Proteiniborus sp. DW1: one gene and its partner. The protein of the gene in region 2 binds, or shares a complex with, the protein of the main gene of each other region. Links are inferred from orthologs where the notes say so. Each region holds a gene or a part of one and is shown on either strand. Other genes may lie near its edges.

Region 1 (16,394 bases), on a different replicon or contig from region 2:
ATATATCAACCATTATGTCAACTATATAAGGGTTAAACTGTGTTCCCTTGCTTTTAATAAGTTCATTAATGGCAGCTTCTACAGTTATAGCATTTCTATATGATCTACTTGTTGTCATTGCATCGAAGGCATCTGCAACACCTATAATTGCAGCTTCTAATGGCAATTCATCTATATAGACCTCTTGAGGGTAGCCTTTTAGGTCATACCTTTTATGATGAAACTTAATAGCATTCATAATGGTTTCTGAGAAACCTACACTTTCTAGTATCTTACTACCTATCATAGGATGTCTTCTAATCATTTCATATTCTCTTTCAGTTAGTCTTCCTGGCTTTGAAAGCACCCCATCTTTAATTCCTATTTTCCCTACATCATGTAATATGCCAGCCACCTCAATTTCCTCACAGAACTTTTTAGGCATACCCATGTATTTGGCTATTTCAAGACTATATTTAGAAACCCTATTAGAATGACCTTCTGTATATTCATCCTTAGCTTCTATGGCAGCTGCCAGCGTTTCTATAGTTTTTAAGTAATTATCCTTCAACCCTTGATACAAGCTAATATTTTCAGTAATTAAGGCTACTTGATTACTGATAGAGGCTAAAACATTAAACTCTCCCTTATCAGGTTTACTTTTACTACCTACTATCATTATTCCTCGAACTTTACCTCTTGCTTTAATTGGAAGTACACTAAGAAAGCTTACCTTCTTTGAGTCAACTATATTAGCCGAAAATTTGCTCTTATTATAATTTTTGTTAATTTCGAGTATTTGAATCTTACCTGTCTCAACTACCTGTCCCACTTCATCTTCGTCTACTGGAATAGGTTTTTTAACTACTAGGTCTGATAATTCTCCTGCAAATGCTTTTAGAACTAACTTATCGTCTTCTAATAGTCTAATAGTACATAAAGATATGTTCATAAGTCTAATAATACCTTCTACTGCTCTTTGCATAAGAGTGTCTATGTTCATAGCAGTAGTCAACCCTCTACTAACTCTATTTATGACTACTAGCTCTTCATTTCTTTTAATTATACTTTCTTCCATCATCTTTCTTTCAGTTATATCCCTTATGATGCCATGTATTGCGACTAACTTATTGTTTTCATATACCCTTTTTGTGCTTACTTCTGCTATTATGCCATCCTTTTTGCTATGAGAAATACATATCACTCGGTTTTTTAGATCAGTTTCAATAAAATCATTTAAAAATACCTCTCCGTCTCCAACAACATAATTTATTAGCTCATTTAGATTTCTTCCTAAGAACCGCTCCTTGCTTATCATCAATATTGACTCAACTTGATCATTGGTAAATGTTATGTTTAGATTCCTATCCATAATCCATACTAGTTCATCTATATTTCCTAGAAGAGTTCTAAATCTTTGCTCTGATTCATCTAATTGATCAATAGCTGCCTTTAGTTGAGCATATGAAGCTTCTAATTCCATATTTATTTCCTGTAATTGCTCATTAGTTTCCATCAACATAATATTATTGTCGTTTAATTCTTCATATGACTCTTTTAACTTTGCTGCCATTGCATTAAAGGCCATTGCTACTTGTCCAAACTCATCTTCTTTTTTTATATCAAACTTATAATCATAGTTTCCATTCTGTATTTCTATTGCTCCATTTTTTAGCTTCACTAATGGATTTGAGAACATTCTTGAAAACAACGTAGCAAATACTACTAAAGATATTAAGGTAATAGAGGTTATAAAAGCTATATCTTTAATTAATACACTTAAACTATCAAATATTGCTTGTCTAGGTACTAAGGTTAATATCTTCCACCCTATTGAAGGAATAGTAGAATAAAACACCATATAATTCTTGTCAAGAGGAACACGTCCTCTTCCTGTATATGTACTTATTGATTTAGATACTAAGGTTGATATTTTATTTTCAAAGTCTTTGTAGTTCTCTTCTGTTCTTAGTTTTTCTTCTCCATAAACATTTAACACCTTGCCTTGACTAGTTACGACATATTTAGTGTAATTATATTCTTTATTTATTTCCCTAATCTTGTTTAAAATTTTATTAACGCTAAAATCAACTAATACTACACCCTCAATTTGCCCACTTGTATTATATAGAGGAGCTGAAGCAGTAATAATAGGTGTATCATTAGATTGTTCCTGCATAGTCCATGTCAATTCTTTATTATGTAACGCATCTAAATAATCTGACTTAGATCTAGGATTTTGAATAGAATAATCCCCATTAGATGAATATTCTTTTGAACCTGTCAAGACTAGCCTTAAATTGATTACTTCTTTAGAAGACTTTAGCTGTGATGCGAGATATTCATTAACTTTTCTATCTCCATCTACTTCATTCATAAGAGATTTTATGAAGGGATAACAAGACGCTATGTCGCTTACTTTTTCAGCATTAGACATAAACCAAACATTAATCTTTTCAGCCTCGTTAGTTATAAAGCTCGTTTTTGCTTTTAGATTTTCGTCAATTATGTAAGTATTTATCCTATTATATACGCTGAAGGAAAATAGAATAATTGGTACTAGTGCTATTAAAGTAAACAAACCTATTAGTTTCTTTTTATAAGAACTTAAAAGCATAGATGCCACCTACTGTCTTGTAATATTTAGGTCTGTAAAACAAAAAAAACTAAAATTCAGAAAATGGCTGACTTCCCTCAATAGATTTTATTCATTACGATTTATATTTATTCTACAATTATTGAGAAAATCCTCTTTTTTATTTATAGTGTTATATACAAAAAAATATAGACTATGAAGCCATAGTCTATATTTTTTAAGTCGTGCACCCAGCTTTGACATACTACTACAAGCGTTACCTAAGCAGTTAACTCGGATTAGGCTCCCCTGCGGCACACAGAAGTGTTCACTTACCGCTGCTTCCTTCCGGATCTGACGGGGTTCATGAATTTCCGTTGCGCAAGACCCAATCGTCAACATCACTTTCCTAGGGCAGACCCCACAATAGGATGCCTGGGCCGGGACTTCAATCCTGCTATAGCGGGTTGCAGGTTATAGGGCACCGCTACCTCCCCATCTAGCACGACAAAATTTATATTGGCGGAGAGAGCGGGATTCGAACCCGCGAGACGGTTTAGCCGTCTACCCGCTTTCCAGGCGAGCGCCTTCAGCCAGACTCGGCCATCTCTCCAAATGATTTTTATTAATACTCAACAGATTTATATTATAGCTTAAAAACAAATAAATGTCAAACCGTAAATTTTATCCTTGATTCTTTGTCCATCTATTCACGCCATATACCACAGCAAAGCTAAATAACACAACTATGCCTAATAAAATGTTTGCAGTTTTAGTATCTCCCACTTCTACGGCATAATATATCGCTAATGGTATGTTTTGGGTTTTACCTGGTATATTGCCTGCTACCATTAGTGTAGCTCCAAACTCGCCTAAAGACCTAGCAAAGGCTAGAATTATTCCACTTAGTATACCTGGCAAAGCAAGGGGAACACTAATCTTCCAAAATACTTTTCTTTTGCTTGCTCCTAATGACCAAGCCGCTTCTTCTAAACAAGGATCAACCTTTAAAAATGCACTCTTGCAACTTTGATACATTAAAGGAAGAGAAACTATAGTAGCAGCTATACAAGCTGCTACCCAGGTAAAAATAAGCCTTAATCCAAAAATATCATATAATAGTTTTCCTATAACTCCTCTTTTCCCTATTAATATTAACAGCCCATAGCCAACAACAGAAGGTGGCAGTATCATAGGCAATAGGAGAACTACTTCTAGTATATCCTTACCTCTAAAGTTATATTTAGTAGTTAATCTTGACAAAAATACACCTATTATCAATGTAATAACTGTAGATATTATTGCAACTCTAATGGATATTATTATAGGGCTTAGTATCATTTTGTTCACCTATTCCTCTATGTATATTCTAAATCCGTACCTTTCTAGGATTTCTTTTGCTTTGCCTGTTTTTAAATATTGTAAAAAATCTAAGCTAGCTTCTTTGTTTTTAGTGGATGAAACTATAGCTGCTGGATATACAATTGGAGTATGAGTCTCCTCTGGAAAAATCTCTGCTAAATAGCTTTCCTTTGCTCTCACTGAGTCAGAGCTAAAAACTATACCAGCTGCTACCTCGCCTTTGTCTACATATGTAAGTACTTGGCTTACATCTTTTCCGTATACTATATTTGGTTCAAGCTGATTCCAAACTTCCAGGTATACTAATGCATCTTTTGCATATTGTCCTGCAGGAACTGTCTCCGGCACACCTATGCTAATTTTTAGGTCAGTACCTACTATATCATTTATAGTTTTTATTTGGTCCTTGTATTCCTTAGCCACTAAAAGGGCTAGTTCATTTCTGTATATGTTATCTCTAGTATCTTTTATTATTAAATCCTGTTCCTCAAGAGCATCCATTTGCTTCTTACCTGCAGATACAAAAACATCTACTTCTGCTCCTTCCTCAATTTGCTTCTGAAGAGTTCCTGATGCACCAAAGTTAAATATCAACCTTATTCCCTTTTCTGACTCATATAATTCTTTTATTTCACCATAAGCCTCTGTCAAACTTGCAGCTGCACTTATAGTAAGCTCTACTAAATTGTTGCTCTCCTTTTGACTAATATTTTGATCTTGAGCAACATTGTCTCCTTGCTTACTTCCATCTGAACTGTTACTAGTACATCCATAAAGGCCAAAAGCCAATGTAAATACTAATAATAATACTATCACTTTTTTCATAAGTCTACATCTCCACTTCATTATATTTATTCTTTACCCCGCAAATCAGGTACTTCTTAAGCAGCGTTATGTTTTTATCAATATAACGATGCCAAAAAAATTTAAAATGTTTCTTCAAAAATTTTTAAGATAGCCTCTTCTACTTTTTTTTCAAGTTCTTCATACTTCTCTATTAGAATCTTGCCTTCTTGTGTAAGTTTAGAGCTTCCTCCGTCTACCCCCCCTATTGTCTTATCAAGTATTTTTAAACCTAATGATTTTTCTAAGTTGGAAATAAGATTCCAAGCCTTGCTGTATGACATATTCATAGACATAGCTGCTTTTCTAAGTGAACCCATCTTTTCTGTTCTTTGCAAAAGCTCTTTGGGTCCCTTTCCAAATATCTTAGTTTCATCTTTTGTTAACCATATTCTCCAACCAATATTCATAAATACCTATACCACCTTTTTACCTCATTCATGGATTATATCATGGAAAGATTGTTATTTCAATAACAAAAATATTTGGGAATAGGATCTATTGTTTCTAAAAGCCAGCAGATATAAAATAGCATTCTGCCGGCTTTTATTGAGCTCTCCATAGGTAAACAGTGCAAAATCAAAGATTTTAGCTACCTACATAAATTACCTTTCTTTTGTAATTGCTTGTTTTATTACTTTAACAACTTCTCCTATTAGCTTTAAGTATGTAGTCGCATCCACTGTGCTATCTCTGATTGCTTCTATTGTTTCACTGATATTTTCCCCTACAGTTTCTACTGTACTCACAGCTATTTCCATACCATCGTTTACATTTTCAGTAATTGAGTTAACATTGTCTGCTATTTCAGGTATCACAGGTTCAACTTCTTCTATAATATTTCTTGATTTTACACTGATAATGCTTAAATTCTCACATATTTCTGGTAAATTATCTATGGTTTTCTTTACAGCCTTTTCGTTCTCATCTACAATTTGGTTTACCTTCTTTAACAATCCATTTAGGTTTCTCAAGGCAATTATAAGATATATTCCAAATCCTATAATAACTAGCGACACTGTTACCAATAATAGTTCCTTAACAGTAATTGTGGCATCCATAGTTCCTTCCCCCCTTAAAGTAGTCTTCTATTGTTTTCCTACCTTGCTTATTCGTTATAGATTAATTGTTTTCCTCTTTTTCTTCTTCACAATCTTCTTCTATTATTATATAATCTTGAAGCTCTTCTTCACATAATTGACAACTATCTTTCTTAATCTTTACTTCCTCTATCTTTTCTTTTATGCTCCTTCCAATTATCTCTCCTTTTTCCATTAAAACTTGACCAGAGTCCTTTAATGTTACTTTAACTGCTTCTGTTGCTTCTTTAGTTTTTTTTGCAATATCTTCTCTAGTTTCCTTTCCAGACTTTGGCGCAAATAGCACTCCTGTAACAGCTCCCAATGCTGTACCTACTGCTGTACCTACTGCTACTTTCTTCGCAATCTCCTTTCTCATTTTCTTTTCTTTTTCCTTTTTTGATTTTTCAAATAAATGTCTTACTGGCATTTTATGTCCCCCTTTTCTATTTTTGATTACATTAAGGTTTATAATTATATTATAGTATATACTCATAAAAACTCTACCATAAACATTATTCTTGGTAAACTTTCTTGCAAAAAATTAAAGACTTAGCCATAACATATGAAGTTACGAGCAAGCCTCTTTCAATAATTGTCTATATTTTCACCTTTAAAAACATCTTAATAGTATACACACTTATATTTATTTAAGCTCTATACTCATTATCACATCCTTTCCTTTTTCAACTGTTCCATTTCTCACCAATAGTCTATTAACCGCATCTATATTAGTAATTATTATAGGGGTAATAGTTGATTTAGCATTTTCTGAGACATAGTCTAAGTCAACCTTTAAAAGCCTATCTCCTTTTTTCACATTATCTCCTGGTTCAACAAAGATTTTAAATCCATTTCCCTTTAAGCTTACAGTATCTAACCCTATATGAATTAGGATTTCCAGCCCTTCTAGCGTTAAGAGGCCCATAGCATGCTTTGTAGGAAATACTTGTATTACCTTGCCATTACAAGGAGCTACTACTACTCCATCTGTTGGTTTTATAGCCAAGCCATCTCCTACCATTTTCTCTGCAAATACTTTATCTGGGACTTTACCTATTTCTATGATTTCTCCAGTCATAGGGGCTACTATTGAAACTTCTTTTTTCTTTTTCAAAAAATTAAACATATTACTCCTCCTATCTGTTCACAGATCTAGCCATTCTTCTATAGGTATGTCTCTTACCCTTGATTGCAATTGAATAAATCATAATATTTTCTGGTGTAGCCATACCTAATACCATTCCTGAATCTCCTATATGATGAATGTCTGCACCTGTCATTTTACTGTATAATGCGATACTTCTTATGGTAGACTCATCAGCCCCTTCTTGCGAAGTTCCTATAGATGTCATTGCTAACTTTCCAAAAGAATGCACGTATTCAACGAGATTTCTAATATAGTCTACTGTCATACCTGGTACAGTTCCTGGGGCAGGTAAAAGAACAATGTCACAGCCTGCCTCAATGAAGTCCTTTACTGTATTCTTATCTATTAGACCGCTTCCTGTTTCTCTTCCACTTCCTGCTGCATGCATTTTCCCTGCTGTAATTATTATCTTATCTCCTACTGTTTCCCTAGTCTTTTTTGTAGCATTAACAATCTGTTTATTTGTAACTCCAGTTTTTGGATTTCCAGTAAATACCACCATGTCTGCTCCTTGTTCTAAAGCCTTTTGTACATTTTGGACAGTACTTAATCTTCCTTCTGAGATAGCTTCTCTCTGATCTATTATATCAGCTTCTAGATCTACAGGCTCTAGATTAATTCCTATAAGCCTTCCAGTTAGCCTTTTAATTTCTCTTATAACTTCTTCGCCTTCATTAATAGGAAGGCCTATTACCTTTGGTTTGTTTACATCATAAGAATTTAATAGTAGCATATCTGCTCCAAAGGCTGATGCAAGCTCCACGTTACTAACATCATATAAAATTGGAGGAGCTATAGTTATGACTTCGGACAATACAGTTCTTCCTTCAGCTGCTTTAATACTTAGAAGCTTTTCTTCCTTAGTCATATCTACAATATCAGATGAGTTCAGGTCTAGTATTCTCTTATACATTTTTACTCTCCTTATTTTCATTTTATTAATTCTACACTAATATAATCAAATGCCACCAGTCTCTGTTCAACTATATTAATACAGAATCATAATCATATGAATGATTCACAGAATATGGTGGACAAGCAAGTTGCCACCATATTCTGTTTGACTACTAATTAGATGTTTTAGTTATCTTTTTTAAATAATCTTTAATTTCTTCTGCTATTATATCTGCCTTTGTTCCAACTACTACCTGCATATTTTTCTTAGTTGGTCTCAATACTCCAGTTGCTCCTAAATCCTTTAGCTCTGATTCGTTTACCTTATCTCCATCATTAACTGATAATCTTAATCTAGTTATACATGAATCAATTTCAACTATATTTTCAGCTCCTCCTAATGCATCAACATATAATTTAGCTAATCCATGAAGCCCTTTTTCATCTATTAATGCATTTAGGCCTTCTCCCTCTTCTTCTATTCTTCCTGGCGTAGGAAGATCAAGCTTTTTAATTGCAAATACAAAAAGAACATAATATATTACTCCAAAGACAATTCCAATAGGAATCAACAACCAACCATTAGTAGCTAAACCCATGTTAAGAAAATAATCTATAGCTCCAGCTGAGAAACCAAATCCGTGTTTAATTCCCACAACATAACAAACTGCCATTGCAGCACCTGTTAAAAGTGCATGAGCAACGTACAATACAGGTGCTAAGAACATAAACATAAATTCTAGTGGTTCAGTTATACCAGTTAGAAATGCAGTGAATCCTACACTAAATAGTAAGCCACCAACAGACTTTCTTTTTTCTGGCTTAGCAGCTGTATACATAGCAAGAGCTGCTGCTACAAGGCCAAACATCATAACTGGGTAAAAACCTGTCATGAATCCACCAGCAGTTGGATCTCCAGCAAAGAATCTGTGCAAGTCTCCCGTCGCCCCATTGTACTCGCCAAATATGAACCATACTATACTGTTTATTACATGATGTAACCCTAAAGGTATCAATATTCTGTTCAAAAATCCGAATGTGAAAACTCCTAATGCTCCTGCACCTATCATCCAATTTCCTACTGAATCAATAACATTCTGTATTGGTGGCCATATAAAACCAAATATAAGAGCTAAAATAATGCATACAAGAGATGTAACAATAGGAACAAACCTCTTCCCACCAAAGAATCCTAAGAAATCAGGTAGCTTAATGTTATGGTACTTATTATATAGGTTACCAGCAACAACACCAGCAATAATTCCAGCTAATACTCCCATGTTTATAACTGGATTTATAGCTTGAGCACCTGATGTTATAACAAAATAACCAACAGCCCCTGCAAGTCCTGCTGAGCCAGCGTTATCCTTTGATAAGCCTACAGCCACTCCTATTGCAAATAAAATTGCAAGATTATCAAATATTGCATTACCTGTTGCTTCAATAAAAGGTATATTCAATACATCTTCTGCCCCTAGTCTTAATAATAGTGCAGCCACAGGCATTGCTGCAACTGGAAGCATTAGCGCTTTTCCCAGCTTTTGAAGCTTTCCAAAAAAACCTCTCATTACAAATCCCCCTTATTTATGATTCTATAATTGCTTATTTATATTCTACCCTCCTTTTTTATGGAATAATAAAAGGCATAAGCTGTCACATACATATTAAATCTGTATGAAAAAAGCTCATGCCTGATATAACTCAGTAACACGCCTAGATATTATCTTTGAAGTTTCCTTAATTCTCTCTATATGAAGCGCCAAGTATCCTAATTCATCTTCTGTTATATTAATATGTTTTTTCTCCTCTATATATTCACCTATCTTCTGTGATATCCTATAGGACTCTTTAAATTGCTCTTTTATGTTACTCAACAAAGGATTTTCTATATACTTCTTTTCATCTAGTCTATTTAAGGTTACCCTCAAGTGGTTTATTAGTCTGGTATACATTAAATCTCTATTATCAATAGATACAGATAGTTCTCTTTGAATCATATCAATTATCTCTTTTAAAAGTCTTGTGTCTTTCATAGTTTCGGTTACTCTTTTGTTTTGTCTTGCAGAATGGAAATGAAGTGCTATAAATCCTACCTCTGACTCTGAAATAGTCACATTAAGCCTGCCTTTAATGACTTCTGCTGCTAATAGCCCTGCTTTATACTCTTCTGGATATAGTGCTCTTATTTCATAAAGAAAGGGATTATTTATTTCTAGGCCCATTTTTATTCGGTCAATAGCAAATCCAATATGATCAGTTAGTGCAATATGTATGTGAGAACTAAGCTGTCCTAACTGCTTTTCTGCCATAGCAATAATCTCTTCGCTTACTCCCATAACATTACTATCTAGTTGATTTATTAGCTGAAGATATTCTTTCTTTGTCTTTTCATCATAAGCAATAAAGGACTTCTCTACGTCTTTAATATGTATATTAACCTTTCTCCCTTCTTTTTTCCCAAACCCAATGCCTTTTCCTATTAGAATAAGCTCCTGCCTAGTCTTGTAGTCTACAGCTAATATAACATTATTGTTTAAAATCTTCGAGACTATATACTCTTTAGCTGACAAAAGCTCTCCCCCTTTTAAGAATTAATATAAAAATAAAAGGCATAAACTATATATGGCAATATTAAATTCCCATACACAGGTTTATGCCTGATTATCCATCAGTAACACACCTTTATAAATATGTTGATTTGTTTAAATATTTATATACTTATGACAAATATAACATAATTGTAATATAAAGTCAATAGTCCCCTAAGCTTTCTTTGTAATATACCCTAAACGCCCTAATACAGGTAATATCTTAGCTGCTGTCACTGTAACTATTATGCATTTTATAAGATCGTGAACTAAGAAAGGAACTAAACCCATTTTAATGGCTGCAGAGAAAGTAATAGGTGTCTCAGCTACTCTATTTATCATTAAATAGAGATAAGGCACTCCAATTACATACACAGAAGCTAATCCAACAAAGGATGCAATGAAAATATTCGTGAACTTAAGTTCTTTAAAAGACTCTGTAACCTTCCCTGTTATATATGCACATAATATGAACCCTAGTATATATCCAAAGGTAGGCTTAAATATATATGCAAACCCACCTCCTTCGGTAAATACAGGAACCCCTCCTAGTCCTATGAGAACATATAAAAGCTGAGATAGCATTCCCTTTCGTGAACCTAAAAAAATACCTGCATATACACAAAAAAACACTTGAAGTGTAAAGGGTACTACTGGTGTTGGAATCTTTAAGAAGCCTCCTATTGCTGTGAGAGCTGTAAATAGTGCAATTAAAATCATGTCACGAGTTTTGAGCTTCATGCCGCCTTCCTCCTAGGTCTGTATTGTAGTTCATATTATAATTTTATATCCGCTTATCTATATTGTCAACCTTATATATATTATTAGTTGACAATTTTAATACCTCTTGCAAGACACCATTCTCTCACTTCGTTAAAAATCAGTAAATCTGCACTAGCTAAGCTTGATACATTTTTTTTACCAAGAAGTGTCATTATTGACCTAAGCTCTTTTTTCCAACTGTTTATATTATCTATAGTCTTTTCAACACCATCGTTCAAAATCATATTTAAAAATAGCCCTGAAATACCTACTGCTTTTGCACCTAGGGCTAATGCTTTGACTATATCTAAAGGATTTCGTATGCCTCCAGACGCTATAATATCCGTACTTTTTATAAAATCCTGTGCTTCTAATAAAGAAGTAACCGTTGATTGTCCAAAATTCTCTAGGTATTTATATTTATTTGTCCTTCTTCGATAGTTTTCAATTTTTGCAAAATTAGTTCCTCCAGAACCACTTACATCTATTGTTTGTACCCCTACATCTTTTAGCTTTCTTATAGTTTCTCTACTCATACCAAAGCCTACTTCTTTCACTATAACAGGAACATCCAAAGCCTTAACTATTTTCTCAATATTCTTCAGCCTACCCGAAAAATCCCTATCACCCTCTGGCATGACTATCTCCTGTACTACGTTACAGTGAATTTGAATAGCATCAGCTCTTAAGATATCAACAGCCTTTTTAGCATTTTCTACAGTATGTTCAGAACCTAAGTTAGCAAAAACTAGTCCCTCTGAGTTGACTTCTCGTATGATTTTAAAGCTATCAATTAGAGAGGAATCCTTAATGGCAGCACTTAATGAGCCAGAAGCCATTGGCAGCTTAGTTTCCCTTGCAACTGTAGCCAACTTCTCATTTATTAATTTTGTACTCTCGCTTCCTCCAGTCATTGCATTAATAAAAAATGGATACTCCACAGTAAATATGGAAAAGGATGTGGAAATATCCACCTCATCTACACTCATCTCTGGAAACGAATGATGTACAAAGCGAATATTGTCGAAATCTGAAGCTCTCGATTCACCATGAAGCTCCATTGCTAGTCTAACATGATCGTCTTTCCTATTTGTCAACATAATCACCTTTCTCATAAGGAATTAAAAAAATAATATTAATAAGATTATCTTTGCCTAACAGTCATAATGACACAAATGTACTTTTCAACAATCCTCACTTCAATTGAAGCCTATCCTATTATAAACTTTTAGTGGCAAATAAATAATTCCTGATTCATTCCACTCCTCAATTAGTAGAGCTAAATCATATTCTCTATTGAAAATAGCAATACCACAATCTCCACCGCCAGCGCCTGATGGCTTAGCACTGCCATTATATTTTAATGCAATATCACATAACTCTTTCAGCTGAGGAGTTTCTATTTTTACACCTAACTCATTACCTGTTTTCACTAATAACCCTCTATTTATTTGAATTTGCTTCTTAATCTCATCTATATCATTGCTCTTAAAAGCATTAATCATTTTCTCTAAACATTTTTTACTATCATTTAAAAATCTATTATATATTAAGCTTTTCTTTTCCTTTCTATCCCTAATCTTGTCTACTAAATTTGTAGTACTAGAAGGCAGTCCCGTCCATCCAATAACTAAGTTTAGCTTCTTAGGAGGTATTAAACTTTCAATCGAAAGATTAGGCCATTCTAAGCTTAAAAGTTCAGATATTGTAGTACTATTTAGCTTATCCAATACCCATTTCCTGTCAAACGATGTATATGCTATCCAGCCACCATAAACACAGGCTGCTATATCACTGCAGGAGCCTTTATCATTAATCAAAATATTTGCTAGGGAAGATAGCTTAAATAATTTATCTAATGTAATTTCTATATCATAAAACTTAAGTAATGATTCTATAGTCCCCACTGTCACCGCCGCACTCGAACCTAGTCCATATTTTACACCATCTTGAGTCACCAAATCACTACTTACTCTTAGGTCAAAATATAAAAGGTTTCTGCCAAGCTCCCTTGCATATCTTTCAACAATATTTATTGCTGATAATATATAACTAAGTCGATTAGTATGTCCTTCTATAGTAAGTTTGTCATTGTTCCTTGTCCAAAATATAGGTTCATTATTATATGTGCTAATACTTCCCTTTTCAGTAGACTTTTCTAGGCAAACTGTTATAAATTGATCTACTGCTACTAGAATAGCAGGAAAACCTGGTTCTATCACTGCATACTCCCCAGCTATAAATAACTTACCTGGAGCTTTAGATGTAATCATTTTTCTACCTCCTCCTATAGAACAACTATACCTGGGCCAGGCCCTGTAACTATTATCTGATCTTCAGCAAATACTTGTCTTAATCTCTCTTTGATTTTATAACTTTCAGATAATCTACACAATATTTTAACATTGGGGCCAGCATCCATAGTAAAATAGCAGAGGATGCCTTCATTTCTTAATTGTCTTACTATCTGCATAACTAAAATACTATCAGGCTCCCAATATGATAAAGGTGGAACTGCGCCAAGCATTGTGCCATGCATCATAAGTCCATTTCTCTCTGTAATAAAACCTAATTTCTCAAAATCTCTATCTTTAATTGCCGATTTTATTACTTTAATATCATCTTCTGCACATTGAGCCCATACTTTATAAAAGGGTGAAGTCTTTACAGTTCTCTTCATACCCTCACGACTGGAAATTGACTTTTCCTTAGAGTTCACTATAACTATAACCATGCCAATATCCCATTTTGCATCATCTATTGGTATGGCATAGGAGTCTTTTTCAGATGTTCCTCTTTGCCACTCAACAAATCCGCCATAAATACTCCTTGTTGCACTACCAGAGCCTTGTCTGGCATACATAGATAATTCTTTAGGGCCAAGATTTAGACCACTGGCAATATTAGCTGCTGCTGCTAATGCGGCATAGCCAGAAGCTGATGAAGCTAATCCAGCTGCAGTAGGTACAAAATTTTTACTATTGACAATAGCTTTCATGTTAATATCAGCAAATTGCCTGAATAAATCTAAAAATGAGCTTACCTTATTTGTGGTTGCTTTATCTTGAAACACATCATTTAAATAAAAATAATCTTCACTAAGGCTATCATCGAAAATAACCTCTGTCTCCGTATAAAAACATTCTATAGTTAGGGAAAGACTGCTATTCATCGGTAAGATGTATTTTTCATCTCTTTTTCCCCAGTATTTAATTAGGGCTATATTTCCATAAGCCCTTGCCTTTCCTCTATTTATCAACCAAATCAACTCCTAAGTTACTAATCCATGTATTTTCGGCACCACTACTTAGTAGTTTACTAGATATATAATTAGCTTCCTCTCTGCTCGATGCCAGTGCTATCATACATCCACCTCTGCCGCCGCCAGTTAATTTAGCACCTAGAGCTCCACTATTTAATGCCTCTGAAACTAAAAAGTTGAGGTTATCATCACTAACACCTAGTTTATCTAAAATATTATGGGCTCTAGTCATTGATTCGCCAAGTTTTATAGCATCATTACTTTCTATTGAGCTCTTTGCACTCATAGTCAGTACTCCCAGCTCCTTAATTAGAACTCTACCTTCTTCAGCTTTTGACTCTATAAACTGCCTAACACCCTCAACAGCAGCCCTAGTTTGACCTTTTTTCCCTGTATCACCAACTATTAAATATGTATCTAGCTTAAACTCAAATGGTATAACTGGCTTTCCTTTAATATAATAGAGTGTTTTTTCTCCGCTAACAATTGCAGCATCTATACCACTTGGATTTCCATGTACTATTTTTTCAGAAACATCAGTCCATTTTAGGAGCTCATCATATGTCAAAGGTCTATTAAAGAAGTCATACAATGCACGGATAGTTGCAATAGCAACTGCAGCACTAGAGCCCATACCCCTTTCGGGGAGAATAGTACTTTCTATATTAATGCTGAAATCTTTTAATTCTTCTCCTAAGCTTTCAGTAATATTCTTAATAACCTTTGTTAGCCCAAGTAATGTTTCAGGTGCATTTGATAATACCCCTTTATAGTATAAGCAGTCAAGAAGCACAGGACCATTTCCTTTATATATAGTAGTCTTTACCTTTGCTCCTGGAAAGGGTATAGCTATTGCTGGCTCTCCATAAACTACTGCATGTTCACCCATTAAAATTATTTTGCCGATTGCAGTTCCTACTGAAGTTTTCTTATCCATTCTGTACTCCTTATCTAATAATTTAAAATAATGCAAGCTTTTCAATAATCCAAGGTGATGCATACAGAGTCATGAACTGTACTCCATAGTTTACACCCATCTTATTTAATGTACCGCAGGTTATGCCTATTAGCAGTACTCCAAAAATATTAATTAACCCTGCATCCATATATGATAATAAAAGAATAAGAGAAATAAATAATCCTATAATAGCCTCATGAGGTATTTTTTGAAGAACAAATGTGGATATTTTTCCTGCAAATCTATTTGCAATATAGTAGGTTATGGCCACTGCTATAATTGCTCCAACTAATATAGCAGCAACAAACTCCCAACTACTTAGCATATGATGTAAGTTATTATCAACTGTAAATACTGGTGGTGCATTAAATAAGGCACTGCCTGGTCCAATTGCAGTAGGCGACAGTGGAATACCCAGCGCAATTAGTGGAATTATAATACCTGAAAGATATGTAGCTTGTGCTAGTGCGCTCATAGTTGTGATAGCTGTAGTTGCCCTATTAACAGGATCTTTTTCTCTAGAAGCTACTGACTCTCCCAATAAAATTGTAAGTCCAACTGGACTAAGTACAAATAAAAAGCTAACAATCAAAGCTGGAATAGAAGCCTTTTTCATTTCAGTTTTTGTCAATATTTTAAATGGATTCAATGTTTTACTCAATACAGCATCATTAGGAATTAAAACCTTCTTCTTATCTTCTATTATCATAGACTGAAGACTTTTTCTATTTAATAATGTGAGCAAAGACACAATAAGGGGGCCAATAGTAATACCTAAGAAGAATGAGGTTGTAATATTTGCGTTTTTAGGTACAACTCCTATTCCCCAATATAAATGTCTTAGTCCCATAAATAGTATTGCCATGGGAACTATGCTAAATAGAGATAATATTTTATTTTTTCCTATAATAGATAAGAAAATTGCGCCTATAAAAAATAATA
Region 2 (16,424 bases):
ACTGCAAAGTTAAAATCACCAGTTGCAGGGTTTACAGAACCACCACCCATATATCTTGCATATAAACCATACTCTGTGTTAGCAATTATTTCTTCTTTAGTTGAACTTCCATTTGCTATGTAGGTATTTGTCATTCTTGATGTTGGAGCATATTTGTAGGATTCTCTTCTACCAGAACCTGTAGACTCCATTCCCATCTTTCTTCCATTAAGCTTATCAATCATATAACCTTTTAATATTCCATTTTCTATTAGAACATTTTTCTTAGTCTTTGTTCCTTCATCGTCTATGTTTTGTGAGCCCCAAGCATTTGGTATAGTTCCATCATCTATAGCAGTCACTACTTCTGATGCTACCTTTTCACCAAGTTTTCCAGCAAATACTGATGTACCCTTGGCTACAGAAGTAGCTTCCAATCCATGTCCACATGCTTCATGGAAAATAACTCCACCAAACTCATTATCTATGACAACAGGCATTTTTCCACTTGGACATAAATCCGCAAATACCATTGTCTTTGCTATTCTAGCTGCTTCCTTAGCGTAATCCTCTATGTTAATCTTGTCATAGAATTCAAAGCCCATATGTGCTCCAGGACCATAGAAGCCTGACTGCATCTCTCCATTTGCAGATGCAACTGCTAAAATAGCTGTTCTAGTACGTGTTCTCTTATCCTCTGCATATAGCCCTTCAGAGTTAGCAATAAGCACATTTTGCTCATTGTCTAGATATCTGACTGTGACTTGGCTTATAACCTCGTCATAATTTTTAGCCGCATTGTAAGCCCTCTTCATCAATTCAACCTTTTGTGACTTATTAATACTACTTGGAAGTAGTTTAATAGGATGAATATTATTTATCTCAGCCTTAGTAAAATCTAAGACCTGATGAATACTGTTGCCTTTTATAGCTGTAGCTGCCTCCTTGGCAACCTTAACTAAATTCTCTTTAGATGAGTCATTAGTATAAGCATAAATACTATTCAACCCATAGAATATTCTTATACCTACACCAAAATCTCTTCCTGATATGCCTCCTTCGACCTTACCCCCTACAAATAGAAGGCCTGTGTTAAATCTGTCTTCTACAAAGATTTCTGCAAAGTCTCCACCTGTTGAAAGTGCAGCAGTTAAAACATCTTCTATAATTGCTCTGCTTAACATTTATTAACCCCCTTAAATCTATTGTACGTTTTTTGTTAATTCTGTAATTTCTGAATAATATCGAAATTACTTAGTATTGTACATAATATGTTTATTTCGATACTCGAATAATTTTTCCTTCTTTAAAAGAATAAATTTTCTAACAAAAAATAGACCTTTACAAGGCTTAGAATTGTGGAAATACTGGCTCTACCCTAATCTTCCTGTTATCATAAACCATAGTAAAGGCTATCTAATTTTTGTTAATTTTTTGTAACAAAATTAATTGTAACTTTTCATTCTCAAATCTGGATTCTCTTTTCTACAATATAAAATAAAAAGCTTACCATCTTTATAGAATAGTTCCTCATCTACATAAACTTTTCCCAAGTTTCTCATAAAAATTGTATTATGTCACCTATTTAAACCTTTCAAATCCTAAATATCTAGTACCTTGAAATTTTAACTTCCCCCTATCTCCTTCTGTCATTAACCCATATTCATTACCTGGAATCTGGAATTCCATTCTGTCTCCGCTCTCAACTTGAAAGGTAACATAATATGAAGTAGAGCTATGATGATGCGTATGATTGTTATTGTTATGATGATGATGTGATACATTTATTCTTTTAGAAACTATCTCTACATCTACAATAAGAAGTGGCTGAGCATTATTATAGCTCCATTGCTTGACTCCCTTAACAGCATTTATTATAAACATTAAGATAACTACAATAAAAATAATCATAATAAATACTGGAGCAAATGAAAACATAAAATTATTAATTGGGCTAAAAAGTGTGAAATTAATAATTGAATTGCTCATTAGTACCACCTACCGGATTTAATTTTTAATTCTAAACCTATTATTTTCTACCCCTATACCTTCCTGTTCTCAGTTCATTAATATATGCATCTGTTTCTGGCATATTAGAATCTTTTGCTAATCTTATAGCTAACTCTACATCATAGGGTACCCTTATAAAGTTAACCTGAAATCCTTTATTATCCCTGCCATTATATTCGCCTTCTAATATTACATAGGAAGCTAATGTCATATCTAGCGGATTACCTACACTGCCAACATTAAATATAACCTTATCATCAAAATAACTGATATATGCGCCATGTATATCTCCATATCCAATTATATCTGGGCTCTGATCTCCAAAGAGTTTTCCTGTATTTTCTGTATTATCAAACATTCCAAGTATCTTTTCTAAAGGGCTATGTCTATGTACTCTATGAAAAATCCCCTGAGGTGAAGCATGAAACAATCTTATGAGTCTACCGCTTATATAAAAGTCTAGCGAGAAGGGTAACTTCTTGATATAATCTAGTCTTTCCTGCCCTAGTTTTTCTCTAGCCCATTTAACCATTGCATAATCACTTTCTTCCGATATCATCTTATCCCAGTTACCCATAAGCACTTCATTACACTCTCTTCTAATGATATCTACTACTTCAGCAGGATTAGGACCTTTCCCAGCCAAATCTCCTAGACAAATAATTTTACTAACTTCCTTTTTTCTTATATCATCTAAAACTGCTTTTAATGCAGGTGTGTTTCCATGAATGTCTGATATAATCGCTATCCTGTCCAAGGTTCCCCCTCCTATTGTGGTCATCAAATAAATCATCCTATCTTATTGGGTAATAGCTCAATAGTTCGATTCCTCTTAATTAGCTTTAGTCCTTATCTATTATTTATTCAACATACCTATTTAAAATCCTTCAAGGATAAAAATTAATAACAGTAAGAAAAGCCTCTCTAATAATAAGGCTTAAATTCATTGTCAGAGGCTTTTATAATATCTATTATCTTTTCAATTTTCCTTAGCTGGGCTTTCCCTTTATCTGGCATTATGGGTTCTATGGATTTTGCTAATTTTAGCATAGATGTCAGCTTATCTGTGTTTTGTGTAGATACTATTTGAGAATATCTCTCTAGATTTTCTTTTGTCTTGAATATGTTCTGTTTAGTTCCCACAACATTTTCTGCTAGCTTCCTTCTATTGTCATCTAAGTAATTTGCTAATTTAGATATTATCATTTCTTTTCTGTCCATCATTGACAAGTCTTGATTTAAAGCTCTAACATTTTCCTGATAGTCATTATTGATTATTCTGTTAAACCTATTAAGTATTTCAAAGATGTCCTGTACCTTACCTAAAACAACTTGGTCTTCCTCTAAAAAATATGGGCTTATTTCTTTAAGCATCCTGATTTTGTTATGGTAATTTCTTGTATAATTTACTTCTGTTCCAAAAACTCCACTTTTTTCAATCAAGATAAAAACCAAAATAGGTAAGGCTAATATAGCTAAATCCTGTAAGACTTCACTTCTATTGTCTTCCATACTTATAACCACCTTATACTTTAAGTTGCAATATTCATTAATTTATTTTATGCCTTTAAAATATAAAGGTGATTGATTTAGTATTAGAGATTAATTACCTCATAATCCTGATTTAAGGTATTGATTATAAGTAACTTTCTTCTCAGTAAATCTCCTCTATTTATGAGAATTTTCAGCACTTCACTTACCTCTATAGATGCTACTAATGCAGGGGTAAATGAGGGATTCCCAAGTTCTTCTTCTAATCCCTTACTTCCGCTGTTTGAATACAACAAATCCAGTGTCCTATCTCCTGGGAATATAGTTGATACCTGTCCATACCAACCAGCTATAGCCCCATGTACAAGTGGAATCCTAAGTTCTTCAGCTTGTTTTTGAATAAGCAATCTAGTATCTATATTATCTAATGCATCTACTATTACATCATGACCTGCTAATATTTCTAAACCATTATCTTCTGTTAATCTTTCACTTACAGCCTTTACGTTAATTAATGGATTTACTTTATTTATTCTGTCCTTAGCTATTAGAGCCTTTGATTTTCCTAATGAGTCCATATCTGATAGAAGTTGTCTATTTAAGTTTGACTCTTCGAATACATCTCCATCAACTACAGTTAGGTGTCCAATCCCTAACCTTGCAAGCATCTCAATAATATATCCACCTAAGCCACCACAGCCAATTATACAAACCTTGAATTTGCTAAGACTAGCGTTTTCTTCAGGTGATAGCATATTCATGTTTCTAGAGTATCTTTTCACCTTTGCTCCTCCCCCCAACTCTTTTGAAGTAAACTTTATATCTTCTCTAATCCTATCTCTTCTCTAAGCTCTCGAAGTGATTTTGTGGTTATACTCTCTTCCTCTAATTCTAAAAGCTCAGCAGCTCTTTTTATATCTTCTTTTTTGGTTACTTCTATTTCTAAATATGGATATGGATAAGTAGCTTTGTCCCAGGTGTCTATATCAAATCTTATATCATCATACAAATATGAGATTCTTTCCTTAGTACCTTCATGTATTACTTTAATATTTAGATGTTCAAGTATGCTATTAAGTGCTTTTTTATCTGTAACCATTGTTTCGATTTCTAAATTTTCTCTTGCCATATCACTTGATACATTCTTTTTTAGTGTAAAAAAAATCTCCACATTGCCTGTTATTAAATCTTTAGTTTCTCTTATTCTTAAATATCCATCTCCTAGCTTTTCGATAATCTTATCCCCTGAATCGTATAATGTATTGACTTGATATTCCTTACTCAATAGCTTTGCGCCTAGCTTCTCTAGTTTCCCTTCAATATCCTTTTTATCAATACCTAGCACCTTTACTTCTAGTTCTTTTACCATTTTGTTCCCCTTTCCATATGTATTATTATTTTAAAGATTGTCAACTATAGAATCTAAGGAGGTATATAAATGTTGCATCTAATATTGGCTATACTAGTTATATTTTATATGTTTTTTGTAGTTATTAAAATACGTAAAAAGAAAATAGATGAACTAACTAGATTTCTAAATAACGTAAACTATTCTGAATTAAAATCCAAACTAATTAAGAGTAATGAAAAAGACAGGCAAAGATACTAACATTCTTTTCCTGTCTAAACTCAGTGTTAGTTTATATTCACATTTTGAGCAATAAAGTCTTTTACTTCTTCAGCTGTTGGAAGTTTTAATATTTCATCAACTAAGCCTTCCATCTCTCTTTTACTAAGATTATTCACAATCCACCTAGCTCTTAGCATAGAGGATGCACTCATACTAAACTCGTCTAATCCCATTCCAATGAGAACTGGAATTAGCTGTGGATTTCCCGCTACTTCTCCACACATTCCTACCCATATTCCTTCTTTATGACCATTATCTATTACTTTTTTAATGAGCCTTAAGACTGCAGGATGAAACTCGTTATATAGATAAGCTATATTTCCATTGCATCTATCAACTGCAGTTGTATATTGAATTAAATCGTTTGTTCCTATACTAAAGAAATCTACTTCCTTTGCAAATAAGTCAGACATCACTGCTGCTGCAGGTACCTCAATCATAATACCTACTTCTGTGTTTTCATTAAACATTATGCCTTCTGACCTTAATTCATTTTTTACATCTTCTAATATGCCCTTAGCTTGTCTCAATTCTTCTATTGCAGAAATCATAGGAAACATGATTTTTATATTTCCGTAAGCACTTGCACGTAGCAAAGCTCTTAACTGTGTCCTAAAAATGTCTGTCTGATCAAGACAAAGTCTTATGGCTCTATAGCCTAAGAATGGATTTATCTCCTTTGGAAATGGAAGATAAGAAAGCTCCTTGTCTCCACCTATATCAAGAGTTCTGATAACTACAGGTCTACCTTCAAGCTTTACTGCTACTTCCTTATATGCTTCAAACTGTTCCTCTTCAGTAGGTAGTCTGTCTCTATCCATATACAAAAATTCAGTTCTATATAGTCCTACTCCTTCACCATCGTTTAACAGTACTCCTTCTACGTCCTTTGGAGTCCCGATATTTGCTGCTATCTCAACTTCAAAGCAATCTTTAGTGATACTTTTTTGTCCTCTCATTTCCTCTAGCTTTTTCTTAAATTCAATATATTCTTCTCGTTTTCTTGAGTATTCTTCAATAACTTCTCTCTCAGGATTTATAATAACATTACCTGTATCTCCATCTAATATTACATAGTCTCCATTTGATATTAGTTCAGTGGCATTTTCCAAACCAACTACAGCAGGTATTTCTAGTGTTCTAGCCATTATAGCCGAATGTGAGGTTTTTCCACCTACTTCAGTTATAAATCCAATGACTTTTTTTCTATCCATTTGAGCAGTATCCGATGGTGTTAAATCCTCAGCCACTATTATGACTGGTTCTGTTAAGTTGCTTAAATCTGTATCCTCTATTCCAAGTACTATTTTAATTAGCCTTCCTGTTACGTCCCTTATGTCAGCTACTCTTTCTCGCATATACTCATCTTCCATAGCCTCAAACATTTCAATAAAAAAGTTAGCAACCTCTGAAATAGCCCATTCTGCGTTCACCATTTCTTCTTTTATCTTACTTTCTATCTGTCCAAAGAAGTCTGGATCTTCAAGTATCATCTTATGAGCTCTAAATATACCTGCCTCTTTCTTTCCTATAGTATTGAAAGCATGCTGATACAAGGCTTCTATTTGTTCTTTTCCTTTTTCTCTTGCATCATTTAGAATACTAATTTCTCTTTCTGGATTATCAATGTGGTTCTTCTTTAGTTTGATTGTCGGTTCTTTTTTAATAATGGTCTTACCCATTCCTATTCCAGATGATACACCTATGCCAATCACAACTAAGCCCCCCTATTCTCCAAAGCCATTGTCTATCAGCGCTATTAACGCTTCAACAGCTTCTTTTTCATCTTCTCCTTCAGCTTGAATTGTCAAATTAGTTCCCTTACTTGCTCCCATACTAAGTACACCCATTATACTTTTGCCATTGTATTCTTTTCCATCCTTAATAACCTTGATTTGAGACTTAAATTTTGATGCTGTAAAAACAAATTGACTTGCTGGTCTTGCATGAAGACCTGTTTCATTTTTTAATGCTATTTCTGCACTAAACACACTGGTTTCCCCCTTTATTGTTTTATGCTCATGAATGCTATCCTAAAAATTGACTGACAGTTTATTATAATATTAATATTATAATACCACATTTCCCCACATATGTTAGAACTATTTTATCTTTAACCTTACTATTGTAAGATAGGACTCTTTAGCTACACCTCTATATATAGACTAAAAATCAAAAGTCACTACCTAATTATCTCCTTTGGTGTAAAATTAATATAGTCACAAGCTATACAATGAAAATCAATTCCCTCTATATTGCCTTCCACTACAAGCTTATGCCCCTCCCCATGAAGATGCCCATATACACATTTAGTTACATTATACTTTTTCATAATATCTACAAATTCATTTGGAGACTTATTTTCTGTGTTAAAGGGTGGATAATGAAGCATAACTATTTTCTCAAAAGAATCATCTTTTATAGAAGAAAGAGATAAATCTAACCTATTTATTTCTCGTGAAAATATTTTCTCATCCTGTGAATCAAACTCATCGCTATCCTTTGATGCCCATCCTCTTGCACCACAGATAACAATAGAATTATATAAAAAGCTATCATTGTGTAAAAAATGTATAGTCTTAAACCCAAGTCCTTCTAGCTTAGATTTTGTAGACCACCAATAATCGTGGTTTCCTCTAGTTATAACCTTATTACCTGGGAGTTTTTCTATTTTCATTAAATCTGCATATGCTTCTGAAAGTCTTAGTGCCCATGAGATATCCCCAGCAATTAGGACTATGTCATCCTCCGATACAATATTCCTCCAATTGTTAAATATTTTATCTTGATGCGATACCCAGTTGTTACCAAAAATATCCATTGGTTTATCTCCTGTTGAATCTAAATGAAGATCAGCTATGCCGTACACAGCCATAATTTCACCCCCAATGCCTAAGTTAAGGTTAAGATTAAGATTAAGATTAAGGTTAACGTTAAACATTAACCTTTAAAGCTCTAGTTTTACAGATTTATTATAGCTAATGTAGCACATCAACTAATTCTATAGATTAACTAGATTATATTTAAAACCCATATTATTAAGTATCTCTTTTTCTCTATTATGACATGTAAATAATATTATCTGTCTTTTTAGGCTTTCAATAGATAAAAATTCTAGTATATTTTCTATTCTATCCATATCATACTGCACAAAACAATCGTCTAGGATTAGCGGTAGATTATTATCTTCTTTTATAATATCAATAATCCCAAATCTCAGTGCAAAGTATAGCTGATCTATGGTACCTCCACTTAGTTTGTCTACATCAACTATTTTATTGCTTATAGGGTCTACAACTTTTATATCTAGGTTCTCAGTTATTTTAATATCAGTATACTTTCCTTTTGTAACTTTTTCAATGATTTCTCCTACTCCACTACTTAGTCTTGGAGCAAAATCTCTTTGAATATTTCTAGATATTTTATCAATAGTATCTCTAGCTAGTTCTAGGGAAGATAAGTTTTTCTCATATTCCCCCTTAATCCTATTCTTTCTAATTATTTCTTCTTCTATTTGCACAAGTTCAGCAGTTGTTGAGCTTAGAATTCTGATTTTTTCTTCAAATCTTGTAAGTTCGTTCTTAGTTTCTAGTATTGTATCATTTATGTCCTTTAGATTAGCTAATAAGTCATCTTTATCAAGCCCTCTTATATCTAGTCCTATTGTTTCAGTAAAATCATCAGACCTTTTCTTTAAAAACTCTATGTTTTTATCCCCAAGAATGTTACTAAGCAAGCTCTTCTGACTTTCTAGTAGCTGAATAGATTTTTCATAGTTTCTCTTTTTTTCTAATCCTTCTTTAAATGTATCCATATTGCTTACATTATTCTTCTTATACAACATCAACAGGCTATTTCCTATGTTTTTTTGCTTAAGCTCAATATCTTTTATTTCATTTATCAAGTCATCGATCTCATTTTGAGTACTTTCTTCTAGTCTCTTGTGCTCTAAAAACTTAGAATATTCGTGTTTTAACTTTCTTATATTGTCTAAAGAAACTAAGTCCTCTTTTATTAAATTCAGATATTTTTTAATATTGTCTTCCAACTTTTGTATTTCTTCTATTAGACTATTTTTCTTATTCTTAAGTTCCAATACTTCATTTGCTGCAAAATTTCTCTGGCCTAAGTCATTTACTAACTTTCTTATCTCAGCCTTTGATTTACAGCCACATGAATCAAGTATATCCTGCATTTCCTTATCTAGTTCTTCAATTTTGCTCTCTCTTTGTACTTCCTTTTTTTCAATATCTACTATCTGATTATTTAAAGTATTAATATAGTTATTTAGCTCCTTTGAAGAATAAAAGGCATATATTAATAAGGCTAATGGAATTGCAGCTACAAAATACATAGCTCTAAACAACATGATTCCAAGAATTATACTTGTTAAAGCTCCAAAGGCTGAAAAGATTTTTAAAAGATTTAATCTATTAAGACTTTTTGATTTTTCATCCAGTCTAGTTTTTAGAAACATTATATTATTGTACTCATTATTATACGACAGGCTATTTTTCTTTTCTTCTAACTCTTCATAATTATATAGCTTTTCATTTATATCATTTAAGTTAAAATCAATTTCACCAGTGGACTTACTGGCTATTCTATCATATGTAATCTCTAAATCCTGCTTCTTTTGCTCCATAATGTTATAATATGCTATTAATTGTTCGATTTCTTCCTCTTCAATTCCTTCAAAAAAAATCAATTGCTCTATTATTGTTCTTATCTTTTTTTGCCTATTTAGGACTTTATCTTGCTTCTCCTTTAACTCTTCCTTGTTATCATTTAATGATTTAATCTCTTGCTGGAATTTAACAGCCTCGGTATAGTCCTCATCATTTAAATTAGCAAATTCCTCTAACTCCTCTATTTGTTTTTTTAGAATGTTAATCTCTTCTGAAAGCTTTAGACATTCTAAGTATTTTTCTCTGGCTTGGAAAACTTCAATTAGATTAATCTTTCCTTCTATCTCTGTCTTTTTTTCATTTAATGCTCTTATTTCATCTGATAAAAGATTAGCCTTTTCCTGATACTCCTTTACTTCTATTGAGATATCATAAGCTCTTTGCCTTTCATTGTTCAATTGTTCTATTTCTTCAACAACTTTACCATAAGGAGATGTCTTAATCCTTTTTTCAGTACCTATATCATTAATCTTCTCATTAAGCTTCTCTAATACTTTTTTTATAGAAATATCCTCGTCAAGACTTCCTCCTAAATTGATTAGGCTATCCTTGACTTCCTTTGCTAATGTGTCATCAGACTTACTCTTTAACTGACCAATGGATATGGTATTGTTGTATACTGTACTATTTAAGCCCATATGAATTGACATAGGCTGATGAAGCCTAGTTACATTATCATACTCAAAAAGATGGCTAATATCTTCACCTGTTTTATCGTCTATTATCTTAACTTCATCATTTCCCTTTAAAAAATTTCTTTCTATTCTGTATATGTTGTCTCCTACTTCATATTTAAGGACTCCACTATAGTCCGTAAAATCCCAGGGTAGATATCTATCATAGTCATCAGTATATATTTTTCTCTTTATATATGGCTTAAAAAAACCAAAAAGCATTCCCTCTATGAATTTATGCACTGTGGTTTTACCAGCTTCATTTTCTCCATATACAATATTAAATCCATTTTCAAGGGTAATAGATTTTCCTTTAAACTTCCCAAAGGAAGTAAGCAAAAGCTCTTTTATAGTCATTTTTTCACCTTCTCGCTTAGTAGTACTTCTAGTCCATAGTATAGTGCATTCTTAACTATTTCATTGTCTAACCCTTGTCTTTCCATTTCTTTTATGAAAAAACCTATTATATTATTTGGGTTTTCTTTATAGAGTTTCTTTAAGTCATAATCAGGAACAGTATTATCAATTATATCTATATAATAAAATTCCCTCAATAAGTATTCTTTTATATCCTTAATATTTAAACTTATTTGATTATCCCTTGTACCTGTTACAATAGCTCTATAAAGGTTTAGAGCTATGTCCTCCTTATCATCAATAGATTTTATCTTGTCTACTATTTCATTATAGGTCATATTCTCATTTATAGAAATTTCTTTAATAATGAATTCTCTTTTAGCAAAAGGTACAAAAGCCATTTTAGTTTTACCTTTTGAAATAGTACCTTCCATAATACCGTGGCTGCCTGTTTCTCCAAAATCAAGGGGTTCAGGGCTTCCACAATAACAAATACTGCTACTAATAAACTGTGGTTTGTGGATATGACCAAGTGCTACATAATCAAAGCCACTGTTTAATAAGGCGCTTCTATTTATGGGAAGGTACTCTGACTCCTTGTTAAATACATCTCCATGTACAAGTAATATATTAATTTTATTAGTATCTTCTGCTTTTATATTATCTACTAGATTTGCTCTTTCTAACTTCTTATCCCAGCTAAGTCCCCATATTGTTGCATTTAAATCATTAAATTCAAGTTTAGTAATCCTATTTGGTTCGAAGATGTGAACATTGTCTCCCCAGTTAATCAATCTATATAAAGATCTCCTCCCAAGAGTATCATGATTTCCTGCAGATATAACTACCTTTGTACTACTTATTTCTCTAAATTTAGAGTCTATTCTCTTAACATCAGCAACTGAGCAATATTCATCCTCAAATAAGTCTCCAGCTATAAGTAAAATATGTGCTTTTATCTGTTTACATCTATCTATTATCCTATTAAAAGTTTCCCAAAGCTCCAATCTTCTTGTATTAGCTTGTTTATTATCAAAGCTTGCGCTTTTAAATTCCATTCCAAGATGAATATCGCCTGTATGAATACATCTTATTTCCATTTGCTACACCTCCGCTTAATAGAACATATATTCGATACTAGATATAAAAATTCCTTTATATTTTTTTAATAAATCTCTAAAATTAAATAATCATGGGGACAGGTTCCTTGATTTAAACCAAGGTTCCTATCTCCATGATTACTCTTAAAAAATCACAAAACCTATAGTAACTATATGCATTTAGTTGTTAGATATAAGTTTCTCTACCAATTTATTGCCTTCGTATATTACTTTTTCTTCATCAACATTTATAAGCTTTCCGTCCTTAACTACTATTTTACCACCAACTATTGTATAATCTACTTTTCCTTTAAAACCAACCGTTCCTAATAAAGACTTAGGATCGTATTGAGTTCCTACAAACTCAATTCTATTCTTATTTATCATGAATAGATCTCCAGCTTTTCCTATAGATAATTCACCGATATCATTTCTACCTAAGAGTTTAGCTCCACCCTTAGTAGCTAGCTTCAGCATATCATATCCAGTAGGTGCTTTTCTACTAGAATGAAGCCTGTGGAGTAGGTATCCTATTCTCATTTCTTCTAGCAGATTAGAACCGTCATTGCTTGCACTCCCATCTACTGCTAGACCTACTGGAATATCCATCTCTAGCATTTCAGGTATTCTCGCAACTCCAGATGACAGCTTCATATTTGAAACAGGGCAATGAGCGACTCCTGTTTTAGTTTTTGCTAGAACCTTTAGCTCTTCATCATTAAAATGAATACCATGGGCATACCAGACATCTTCTCCAACCCAGCCTAGGCTCTCCATGTATTCTAGTGGTCTCATTCCAAATTTTTCGGTAGTAAATTTCTCCTCATCAATAGTTTCTGCAAGATGGGTGTGTAGTCTTACTCCATATTTTCTAGCTAGTATTGCAGACTCCTTCATTAGTTCTCCTGTTACACTAAAAGGTGAGCAAGGTGCTAATACTACCTGTCTAGTAGAAAACTGGCTACCATCATGGTAGGTTTTAATGAGTCTTTCTGAATCGTATAGTATTTTATCTATGGTCTGCACTACAGAATCAGGTGGTAGTCCTCCATCCTTCTTACTTAAAGACATGCTACCTCTTGATGCATGAAACCTCACTCCTAGCTCTTCTGCTGTACGAAATTGTATGTCTATAAACTCATCACTTTCCTCCTGAGGGAATACATAGTGATGGTCAAAGCATGTTGTACACCCATTTTTCATTAGCTCTCCAACCCCTACGTAGGTACTATATCTAATAATATCAGAATTCAACCCTTTCCATATTTCATAAAGAGTCGTTAGCCAATCGAATAGCTCCATATTTTGAACCTGTGGAAGATTTCTAGTAAAAGTTTGGTATAAATGATGGTGAGTATTTATAAGTCCCGGATACACTATCATATCCTTGCCATCTATTACTTCATCTGCATTATATGCATCATTTCCTATATACTTAATGGCTCCATCTTCAATATATAGATTAACATTTTCAAATACTCTGTCTTGCTCATCACATGTCACTAAATAACTGATATTTTTAATTAATAGTGAATTTTTCATCAGTATTTTCCTCCAATCCTTAGTATAAAGTAAAAGCAAAATCCTGTTATAACAACAAATTCCTTTCCAAACCATTTTTTATTTAACGTCTAAAAATAGAATATAGTAACTGTTATATTATATTGTCCACTGATTATTTATAACACCCACTAACTTCCAGCTACCTTCATATTGCTCGAATACTAAGCGAAGACTTCTCCAATCTATGCCTCCATACTCTGGATTAAAACCTGAAAAATAGTATTCTACGATAATAGGATTATCATATACTTCAAATTGATTCTCTAGCATATTTCCACTGCTCAGTACTTCATTATATCCAACCTTTTCGGCATTTACAAAGTCTTCTGAGTATATGAACTTATCATAGTACTCACTTGGTGTTAGCTTAATTTCATCTCCTGTGCCATCATAATGTCCCCACACATAAACTTCTTTATCCTCAAAGAAATTCTTTATCTCGTCCTTATTGTATACTACGTCATTCTCCAATGAAACACAGGTATAAGGAGTAAATCTAACACCCTTAACTGGATGAATAAGGTCTGATATAGTTTCTACATCTTTATCTTTTATTGCATTAATTAGCCTTTCTGATGTTTCTTTAATCAATTTTTCTGCAACTTCAGGTTTAATAATACCTTCCTCTGTTAGTTCATATGTGTCATCTCCATAGTCTATGATTTCATCTTGATTATTTTCTTTTTCTGTATCTTGGTCACCTTTTACATCATCACTAGAAATTGGATTTTTATTATCTAACTCATTCTCAATTGTTCCATTTTCTGATATAGGTTGTTGACTTATGAGTTTTATAGCTGTTGGAATTATCACTGCTGCACATATAAGACCTATAATAATTGTATTTCTTGTTTTATGTTTTTTCACAAAATCACATCCTTAATGCATTTTTGAATTTATATATTCTTAGACGTTAACAAGCATTATTTGTTCCCTTGTCAAACAATACTCTATTTTATGATTCTTCTAGCTCCCATTAATAAATCCTTTGCATTTATCAAAGCTATAACAGATACTAATATTATCTCATATACAAACCAGTTATCTATCTCTAATAGTATAATTATGGTTTGTATCATAATTATAAATATATTTAAGATAATTTTAGGTATATTCCAAGATACGGTCATGAATTTCCTAGTATTGATTGCTCTTATCATGAACATACATATATAGCTTATTAGTGTTGCTATAGTTGCCCCCTGAATTCCATATTTGGGTATTAAATGTAAATTGAGTATTATATTTATAATTGCACTTATAGTAGTAGTAGTAAAAACATATTCACTTTTTTTATGCATCATATATATACTTGCCAAAAACGTAGCTAGGGATGCAAATAGGGTTGCCATCACTAAAACAGGTATATAGCTCCATGTTATATAAAATTCTGGTGAAGCAAGTAATCTAGTAATCAACTTAGTAAAAGCCACAATTACAGATGCCCCACAAAATAGAAGGGAGCTATAGACATTTAATACCCTAGAAAAGAACCAGCCTTTATCACCTTTTTGATACTCGTCTATGGCTGATATTTGCCATGCATCCATAAAAATTCCCGCAACTATTGTTATAATAGTAGGCACCTTATATGCAATTGCATATAAACCATTTGCTCCACTTCCTAATATATATGAAAGAATATATCTATCGGACATGCTGATAATCCATATAGATATGGTTGTTGGAATAAGGGGTATAGAATATTTAAGCATATTTTTAAAGGTGGTTTTATCAATGTAATTTAAGCTAACATAATTATAAAGCTTTGCCACAGTAAACAACATAATTGCTGATATTAAATCTGATATAATAGTCGCTAACAAGTATCCAGCAATTCCATACTTAAATACTACTAAAAAAATAATGTTTAAAGCAATAGTTAATGCAGTTCTAAGCACACCATCAAGTGCATAGAGCCTAATATATTCCTGAGACCGTGTAAAATTTGAACACAATGAATGTAGGCTTGACATTAATATGAAAAGATAAACATACATAATATATTCTGATATAAAATCAATTCTTTTTAATAGAGGCATAAAGACAATTAGCCCTATAACTCCTAAAAGGTTTATCATTAATCCTATAGAAAAAACACTTTTTTTGTTAGTAGAATTATCAAGACCAAACCTGATTACTGCATTCAAAATACCTGCCGATACAATAGGAATTAGTATATTACAAGTTTGTACTATTAAGTCTAATTTCCCATATTCTGAGCTTGATAATACTCTTGTGTAAAGTGGTAGCATTAAGAAAACAAGTAGTTTAGAACTAAAGGTACCTATTGCAAAAATAAATGTATTTGAAGCAAGTTTTTTATATCTATCCATCATCTTCATCCTCTTCTCAACCCATCCTGTCAAACTGACTAAGTATATTAATATCACATTTTAATTAAATTTGCCAATAATTAATAATATAAATTTGATTATGATACTAACTATAATCCAAGCCATAGTTTGTATTATAAGATGTTAGATGCACAGTACTTTCGTACAATTGATATCAGTTAATTCATATTTTATTATTTACTTCATGTGTTATAATAAGTAATAGAATTCTAGTTATTTTACATGGCTAATTATTAGCGTTGGGAAGGTGTGCTTATGAAATACAAGCTCATTGCCATTGATATGGATGGGACATTACTTAATAGTCAGCATGAAATATCTGAAAGAAATAAAGTAGCCATAAAAACAGCTGCTGAAAGAGGTTAAAAAAATAGCTGATTTCGTCACTGATACTAGTGACTGTGATGGAGTTGCAAAGGCTATAGAAAGTCTATTGCAGTAAAATACTTAACCACATTCTTATATAATTATCATTAGCATACTGTTAGAAAATGTGTTAGGACAGATTCTTGAATATAGGCCAATAATCTGTCCTAACACATTTTCTAAGTGGAAACTCTAAGTTTTTATGTAAA

The links.
Region 1: the proteins of ptsP (region 2) and DW1_RS06125 are in contact, whole or in part, in an NMR structure (PDB 2MP0), measured with the Escherichia coli proteins. The link is inferred for Proteiniborus sp. DW1 from one-to-one orthologs.

Annotation. Positions count from the first base shown.
Region 1 is NZ_FMDO01000028.1:51,475-67,868, reverse strand. Bases 5,227-8,087 are described here. They hold DW1_RS06125 (PTS sugar transporter subunit IIA), read right to left. Parts: upstream 6,968-8,087; coding sequence 6,485-6,967; downstream 5,227-6,484. Other genes in these bases: nagE (N-acetylglucosamine-specific PTS transporter subunit IIBC), read right to left, coding at 8,056-8,087; DW1_RS06120 (DUF7916 family protein), read right to left, coding at 6,978-7,901; DW1_RS06130 (YtxH domain-containing protein), read right to left, coding at 5,882-6,268; DW1_RS06135 (hypothetical protein), read right to left, coding at 5,365-5,820. In the rest of the region: DW1_RS06165 (HD domain-containing phosphohydrolase), read right to left, coding at 1-2,596; modB (molybdate ABC transporter permease subunit), read right to left, coding at 3,239-3,895; modA (molybdate ABC transporter substrate-binding protein), read right to left, coding at 3,905-4,741; DW1_RS06140 (winged helix-turn-helix domain-containing protein), read right to left, coding at 4,843-5,169; more of nagE, read right to left, coding at 8,088-9,450; DW1_RS06110 (PRD domain-containing protein), read right to left, coding at 9,568-10,452; DW1_RS06105 (biotin transporter BioY), read right to left, coding at 10,645-11,211; fni (type 2 isopentenyl-diphosphate Delta-isomerase), read right to left, coding at 11,295-12,347; DW1_RS06095 (phosphomevalonate kinase), read right to left, coding at 12,432-13,505; mvaD (diphosphomevalonate decarboxylase), read right to left, coding at 13,520-14,491; mvk (mevalonate kinase), read right to left, coding at 14,481-15,431; DW1_RS06080 (tripartite tricarboxylate transporter permease), read right to left, coding at 15,454-16,394. UniProt on the Escherichia coli protein: The phosphoenolpyruvate-dependent sugar phosphotransferase system (sugar PTS), a major carbohydrate active transport system, catalyzes the phosphorylation of incoming sugar substrates concomitantly with their translocation across the cell membrane.
Region 2 is NZ_FMDO01000014.1:103,818-120,241, reverse strand. The notes cover bases 4,471-7,361. They hold ptsP (phosphoenolpyruvate--protein phosphotransferase), read right to left. Parts: upstream 6,826-7,361; coding sequence 5,116-6,825; downstream 4,471-5,115. Other genes in these bases: DW1_RS04340 (metallophosphoesterase), read right to left, coding at 7,293-7,361; DW1_RS04345 (HPr family phosphocarrier protein), read right to left, coding at 6,838-7,101; DW1_RS15450 (hypothetical protein), read left to right, coding at 4,919-5,089; DW1_RS04355 (class IV adenylate cyclase), read right to left, coding at 4,471-4,849. Outside these bases: DW1_RS04380 (TldD/PmbA family protein), read right to left, coding at 1-1,163; DW1_RS04375 (DUF2500 domain-containing protein), read right to left, coding at 1,561-1,968; DW1_RS04370 (metallophosphoesterase family protein), read right to left, coding at 2,009-2,746; DW1_RS04365 (hypothetical protein), read right to left, coding at 2,914-3,501; DW1_RS04360 (HesA/MoeB/ThiF family protein), read right to left, coding at 3,585-4,262; more of DW1_RS04355, read right to left, coding at 4,298-4,470; more of DW1_RS04340, read right to left, coding at 7,362-7,985; DW1_RS04335 (AAA family ATPase), read right to left, coding at 8,112-10,829; DW1_RS04330 (metallophosphoesterase family protein), read right to left, coding at 10,826-11,929; DW1_RS04325 (8-oxoguanine deaminase), read right to left, coding at 12,110-13,471; DW1_RS04320 (hypothetical protein), read right to left, coding at 13,589-14,359; DW1_RS04315 (lipopolysaccharide biosynthesis protein), read right to left, coding at 14,443-15,828. UniProt on the Escherichia coli protein: General (non sugar-specific) component of the phosphoenolpyruvate-dependent sugar phosphotransferase system (sugar PTS).